One region of the Stenotrophomonas sp. YJH_SMC_17 genome, then DNA from elsewhere that is predicted to be linked to it. Evidence: riboswitches for the same ligand, from Rfam matches in the RefSeq annotation. Region 1 holds a riboswitch; the other holds the start of a gene.

The links. Region 1 has a riboswitch for cobalamin ahead of btuB (TonB-dependent vitamin B12 receptor). Riboswitches for the same ligand answer to the same signal wherever they lie in the genome.
Region 2: linked by a shared signal. The riboswitch ahead of AC5P8Z_RS17335 (epoxyqueuosine reductase QueH) and the one ahead of btuB (TonB-dependent vitamin B12 receptor) in region 1 are both predicted to bind cobalamin.

What each region holds. Positions count from the first base shown of each region.
Region 1 is NZ_JCAFUU010000006.1:55,665-59,064, forward strand. It holds gene btuB (TonB-dependent vitamin B12 receptor) at 1-1,642, opposite strand, end outside; cobalamin riboswitch at 1,758-1,980, opposite strand; gene AC5P8Z_RS15875 (histidine phosphatase family protein) at 2,124-2,702, shown strand; gene AC5P8Z_RS15880 (TfoX/Sxy family protein) at 2,792-3,154, opposite strand; gene AC5P8Z_RS15885 (GAF domain-containing protein) at 3,151-3,400, opposite strand, start outside.
Region 2 is NZ_JCAFUU010000008.1:31,977-35,376, forward strand. It holds gene purU (formyltetrahydrofolate deformylase) at 1-101, shown strand, start outside; gene pncA (bifunctional nicotinamidase/pyrazinamidase) at 200-826, opposite strand; gene AC5P8Z_RS17335 (epoxyqueuosine reductase QueH) at 883-1,569, opposite strand; cobalamin riboswitch at 1,745-1,938, opposite strand; gene AC5P8Z_RS17340 (nicotinate phosphoribosyltransferase) at 2,086-3,400, opposite strand, start outside.

The DNA.
Region 1 (3,400 bases):
TGCCCGCACCCTGCACGGTCAGGCCTGCGCGGAAGTCGCCGAAGCGGCGGTCGATGTCCAGGCGCGCGGTCTGCTGCGCGCGGCGAGGCAGCCAGTTGTCGAACTGGGTGCTGCCGCCGGTGCGGTTGCGCGGGTCGGTGTAGCTCAGCTGGGCGTTGATGTCGAAGCCGGCCAGCAGCAGGCCACCGGTCAGTTCGGCGCCGCGGATGCGGGCCTTCTCCACCTGCTGCATCCTGAAGGTCGCCGCATCGTAGGTGATCAGATCATCGACGCGGGTTTCATACACGTCCAGGCCCCAATGCCAGCCCTGGCCCTGCTGCGAAACACCCAGGTTGGCACTCTTCGACTTCTCCGGATTCAACGTCGGCACGCCGCTCCACGGGTCATACAGGTCGCTGAAGGTCGGTGCCTTGAACGCGGTGCCATAGCTGGCATTGACGCGCAGGCCGTGGCCCAGTTCCATCGCCCAGCCAACGCTGCCGGTGGCGTGGTTGCCGAACTGCTGGTTGTCGTCGTTGCGCGCGCTGGCCTGCAGCTGGTGGCGGCCGAAGCGGCCCTGGTACTGCACGAATACGCCGGTGTTGCGGCGGCTGTCGACGAGGTAACCCGCGCTGCTGCCATCCAGGTTGTCTTCGCTCCAGTCCACGCCTGCGCTCAGCAGCTGGCCTTCGGCCACGCCGATATCGCCCTGCAGCGAGGCGCTGTCGCGGTGGGTCTGTGCGCTGCCACGTGCACCGAAGTCGCCAAAGTTGTCAGACTCGTTGTCACTGCGGCCGACGCTTGCGGTGAATGCCAGGCGCTCGGACGGGGTGTAGCGCACCTTGCCGGCCAGCACCTGCTGGCGGGTCTCGGAGTAGTTGTAGTAGCCGTCGTAGTGGTTCCTGCCGTCGGCGCGCAGCGCGCTGCCTTCCACGTTCCACTGGTCGTTGAAGGTATAGCCACCGCGCAGGCTCTTGGACAGGTTGCGGTAGCCGTCGCGGTCGGGCTCGTCGGCGAAACAGCCGGCGAACAGCGTGGCCGAGCCGCGGCAGGCATCGATGCCATCGGAATGCTGGTAGGCGATGTCGGCACCGAACCAGCCGCGCTCGGTACCACCGCCAATGCCACCGCTGGCTTCACGCAGCCCGTTGCTGCCACCGCCAAGCTGGAAATGCGGGGCGAAATCGCCCTGGTTGCGGCGGGTGAAGATCTGGATCACGCCACCGATGGCGTCGGCGCCGTACAGGCTCGACTGCGGGCCGCGCACGATTTCCACGCGTTCGATCTGCGCCAGTGGCAGGTCCTGGTACATGGCCAGGCCGAGGTCGGCGCTGTTGATGCGCACGCCATCGACCAGCACCACCGTGTGGCTGGAATTGGTACCGCGCAGGAACAGCGAGCTCTGCTTGCCGAGCCCGCCGGCATTGGTGAGGTTGATGCCGGCGCGGCCACGCAGCAGCTCCTGCAGCGAGGTCGCCTGGCTCGCTTCGATCTGTGCGCGATCGATCACCTGTGCCGGCGCGATGCTGTCCTGCAGGGCAATCGGGGTGCGGGTAGCGGTGACCAGGATCTGGTCGAGCGCGGTGGTGTCCTCGTTGGCCTGTGCCAGCGCGGGCAGGGCGGCCAGCACGGCCAGGGACAGAATTCGGGACTGCAGCTTCATGGGGGACTCCAGGTGCCACGCACGCCCGCGTGGCGAAGGGGAGGAGCCGCGAAGGCAGGCACGCGCCGATGCCGCAGCATGGGCTGCGGTCATCCAGCGCCATGCCCACCGCATCGCGACCTGAGGCTTCCGGGCCGGTCTCCGGGCTTGCCGCCGGGTGGCGCGAGGCCACCGTCCAGGCGCCTTCCCATGCCCGTGGCACAGTGGCGGTGTTGCCTGGAACTGACGTGCTTACCGTTGCGGGGGCAGCGCCGGCCTGGCGTGGAATCACGCGTCACCGGCTTCCCGTTTCAACCTGCCGGCCGTGGCCGCAGGTCACCTGGAAGTGGGCGCAGTCTACGGCATCGCAGGCAGTCCCGTTGCGTCGCGTCTGCTCGACTGCTCCGGCCGTGCCTTTAGAATGGTTGCTCGATCCCGTGGTGCCGTTGCCGATGTCCGCCCGTTTTCCGCTGTACCTGCGTTGCCCGTCCGGGACGCACGCATGATCCTCGACCTGGTCCGCCATGCCGGCAATGGCCGTGATGAATACCTTGATGGCCGCAGCGACCCACCGCAGCTGGCTGGCCTGCCGCAGGAACTGATCGAGGCCTACGCCGCGCAGCCCTGGCAGCGCGTGATCAGCTCGCCGCGGCTGCGCTCGCTGCACACGGCGATGGCACTGGCCACCCCGCGCGGGTTGGACGTGGAAGCGGACGAGGAATGGGAAGAGCTGGATTTCGGCGACTGGGACGGGCAATCACTGTTCGACCTGCCGGAAGATGCGCTGGCGGCGTTCCACGCCGATCCGCATGCGTTCCCGCCGCCGAACGGTGAAAGCTGGGGCCACTTCGAGCGACGCATCGCGCGCGCGCTGGATCGCCTGCTCGATGATGAGGACCCGCTGCCGACGCTGGTGGTCAGCCACGGTGGCCCGCTGCGCATGGTGCTGTCGCAGGTGTGCGGCCTGCCGATGTCGCTGTGCTGGGCATTGCGCATCGACCACGGCACCCGTTTGCGGGTGCGGTTGGAACGCGGAGAGACCGGCCTGGTAGGCGAGCTGCTGGAGCTGCAGCAGCCCTGATCTGCTCTTGTAGAGCCGAGCCATGCTCGGCTGCACGTCTATCAGAAAGGCCAGCCGAGCCTGGGCTCGGCTCTACAGAGGGGCGCGGCTCAATCCTCGTCCGCGCCCTCGTCAACGCTGTCTTCAGCGTCATCACCGGCATCGAAGCGCTGCTCATGCACCGGGCCCGAGGCCGGGCCGGCCGCCTTCAGCGGATGCGCGGCGATACGCGCTTCATAGTCCTGCACCAGCGCATCGCGCTGCGGCTCGCTCAGCTCCTGCCAGTGGCAGTCCAGCAATGCACCTTCCAGCGAGTACAGCAGGTTCAGGCTGGGCTTGAAGCCGGCACGCTTGACCTTGACGAAGGCACCGACCGCACCGATCGCGACCAGGTCGTCGCGGCTGCGCAGGCCGACCTGGCGCAGCCAGGCTGCACTTTTGGGGCCGATGTTGCGCAGCTTCGGTGCGCTCATCCCAACGCCTCGACGAACACGCGGGCGATGGCTTCCAGGCCAGCCTGATCCTCGGCGTCGAAGCGGCCGACCTTCGGGCTGTCGATGTCGAACACGCCGATCAGTTCATCACCACGCAGCAGCGGCACCACCAGTTCCGAGCGCGAGGCCGAATCGCAGGCGATATGGCCGGGGAAGGCATCGACGTCCTCCACGCGCTGGGTCACGCGCTGGGTGGCGGCGGCGCCGCACACGCCCTTGTCCAGC
Region 2 (3,400 bases), on a different contig from region 1:
TGGGAAGTGATACCGAATCGCTGGTGCTGGCACGCGCGGTTCGCCGCCATGTGGAGCACCGCATCCTGCTCAACGGGCACCGCACCGTCGTATTCCGGTAGGAGCCCTTCTGTAGAGCCGAGGCATGCTCGGCTGCACTTCGGCCCAAGGCCGTGCATCTGACGGATGAGCCGAGCATGGCTCGGCTCTACAGGGCAACTCAGATGATCGCGATCCCTGCTTTGCCCAGCGCCTCGCGCACCATCGCATCGTTGGCGTCGGTCACCGGTCGGGTCAGCTCCCACAGGAACTTCACCCGGAAGCCGGACTTCACTGCGTCCTGCGCGCTCCACAGCACGCAGTAGTCGCGGGCCAGGCCGCACATGTGCACTTCGCGGATGCGGCGCTCGTGCAGCCAGCCGGCCAGGCCGGTCGCCGGGCGCTCGCCATCGGGACCGTGGTTCTCGCGGAAGGCGCTGTATGAATCCACCTGCGGGCGCGTGCCTTTGCGCAGGATCAGGTCGGCGGCGGTCCAGTCCACGCCCGGGTGCAGCGCGGCGCCGTCGCTGCCCTGCACGCAATGGTCGGGCCACAGGGTCTGTGGCTGTGCGTGCAGCAGGATGGTCTCAAACGGACGCTTGCCGGGGTGCTGGCTGGCGAATGAGGCGTGGTCGGCGGGGTGCCAGTCCTGGGTGGCCACCACCGTGCGATAGCGGCGCTGCGCCAGCAGCCCTGCAATGGGTGCCACCAGGGCATCGCCCTGGTCGCAGGCCAGCGCGCCACCGGGCATGAAGTCTGGCTGCAGGTCGATCACCAGCAGGGCGACGTCGGCGGGCAGGGCGGTCATGGCAGGTCCACTACAACGCAAAGGGGCGACCAGCGTGGCCGCCCCGGCGGCACAGGTCAATCGCCCTGCGGCGTCCCAGCGTCCTGCCCGTAGTACAGCAGGCCGATCTTGATCCGCTCCCGGCCGTTCTCGCGGCGATGGCGGTTGGCATCGCGCAGCGAATACACGCAGCCGCAGTACTCCTGCTGGTAGAACTGCTCGCGCTTGCTGATCTCGATCATGCGGCTGGCACCGCCGCCCTTGCGCCAGTTGTAGTCCCAGTACTGCAGGCCCTCATAGCGCGACGCGGCACGGATGCCGCAGTCGTTGATCTGCGCCATGTTCTTCCAGCGCGAGATGCCCAGCGAAGAACTGATGGTGTCGTAACCGTGTTCGTGCGCGTACAGGGCGGTGCGCTCGAAGCGCATGTCGAAGCACATCGTGCAGCGGATGCCGCGCTCGGGTTCGTTCTCCATGCCGCGCGCACGGCTGAACCAGTTGTCGGTGTCGTAGTCGCAGTCGATGAACGGAATGCCGTGCTGCTCGGCGAAGCGGATGTTCTCCTGCTTGCGCAGCTCGTATTCCTTCACCGGGTGGATGTTGGGGTTGTAGAAGAAGATCGCGTAGTCGATCCCGGAGGCGGTGATCGCCTCCATCACTTCGCCGGAGCAGGGTGCGCAGCACGAATGCAGCAGCAGGCGCTTGCCGTCGGCGGGCAGTGTGAGGGCGGGGCGTTGTAGCTCGGTCATCGTCGGGTACCGCATGGACCGCCGGCAACGGCGGTGGCCCATGCATCGGGCGGGGAAACGGGTCTGGCCGGATACCGTGAAAAGGACGCGCGCGGCCGCCTCGCCTGCACGCGCAGGACAGCGGCGGCCCCGGCACCCTCCCCGCGGAGAGTCCAGGTCGAATCAGGGGACGGTCGTGTCCCCCGGCCGGGGCCGGTATTCGGGCTGATGGACACGGGCCGAAGCCCACCTACTACCTGCCGCTTCCCAGGCGCGAGCCCAGTGCTGTTGGCAGGATTCGTTTCCATTCACCGCTGCGGGGCAGCTCCGGAATGGGCGCGTGAGGCGCCTTCACCGGATTCCCGTTTAAATCCCTCCCCGCGCGTGAACGCCTGGAGGGATACCTTCGGCGCGCCCACGGTGGACGGGTTGCTGGCCAGGGTCAAGGGGGGGCAGAGCCCGTTGCGCTGCAACGGGATCCGATCCCGGCGGAAGGAAGGGGTCGGATCCCGCTGCCACGCAGCGGGCTCTGACCCCGGGCGGGACATGCCTTCAACGTCCCGCCGCCGCACGCGCGCGGATGTCGTCCAGCCGCTGGTCGTGCAGCAGGCGGCCGTTCTCCCACACGGTCACCATCGCATCCTCGAATCCCGACGGCAGCGTTTCGTCACCGCTGGCCGGCAGTGGCACCGTATGCAGGCTGCCATCATCCAGGCGCCGCAGCAGGCGCATGCGGCCACGCTTGCTGGCCTTGCCGGCGTCGGTGACCGGGTCCTTGTAGACGTCAATCCACTCACCCTCGACCCGCGCTGCCGAGCACTTCAGTGCGAACTTCTGCGTATCGCGGTCCAGCCGCTGCAGCAGCGCGCCACCCATGCCGAAGGCTATGTTGTCGGCGGCGTAGCCGTCGTCGGTGATGCGTTGCAGGATGGCGCGGATCGTATCCGGGTTGATGCCATCGCCCTGGATCAGCCGCACGTGGTTGAGCACGCGGTAGCCCTTGCCGTTGATCGTGTGGCCAAAGGCCTCGTCCAGCCGGCGCAGGCTTTCGGAAACCACCTCCACCGGGTCGCCCGAGTCGGGGCGGATGACCAGGGTGGCGCCCGAGGCGATCACTTCATCACGCAGCGTCGTGCCCCAGTGCTCGCTGATCGCGCGGTAGATGTCATAGCTGTCCGACACCACCGCGACGATCGCACCGGGCTTGCCGAACTGGCGCAGCATGTTGCGGTAGGCGTCCACCTCGCGCTCGCGGCCCCAGCTGGTGATGGTGCTGTGCTCGGCGGCGGGAATCGAATAGCCCGCCATCGGCGCGTGATAGTGCGCGCGCGCCAGGCACAGCGCCGAGACCGTATCGGTGCCGAGGAAGTTGACCAGGTGCGCGGCACCGCCCAGCGCGGCCGATTCCAGGCTCGAGACACCGCGCGCACCGAAGTCATGCAGCTTGAACGGCAGCTGGCCCTGCGGGTCGTCGCTGGTCTGCTGCAGGAAGCCGGCGATGGTCTGCCGTGCATGCCAGCTGATGGTGGCCACGGTGACCGGGTACCACACGCGCAGCAGCAGCGTTTCCAGATACGACGGGACCCAGAACGCGGCGGGATCGGTCGATTCAATGGTCATCAATGCCTGGTGGGTAGGCACCACGCTGCCCTCGGGCACGGCGCGGATGCGGACCGGCAGATGGCCGCCGAGACGGTCGACGATATCGCGCCAGCCGGCCTCGTTGAAGGGTTCGCCATGGGCGGCGAATACCGCAGCGGCGTCGTCGATGTCGGCGTGGGTGACCGGCCGTGCCAGGGCGTCCTTGAGGATCGCCTGCAGGCCGAAGAACACCGTGCGGTCGTGCAGGCCGCCACGCGATTCAACA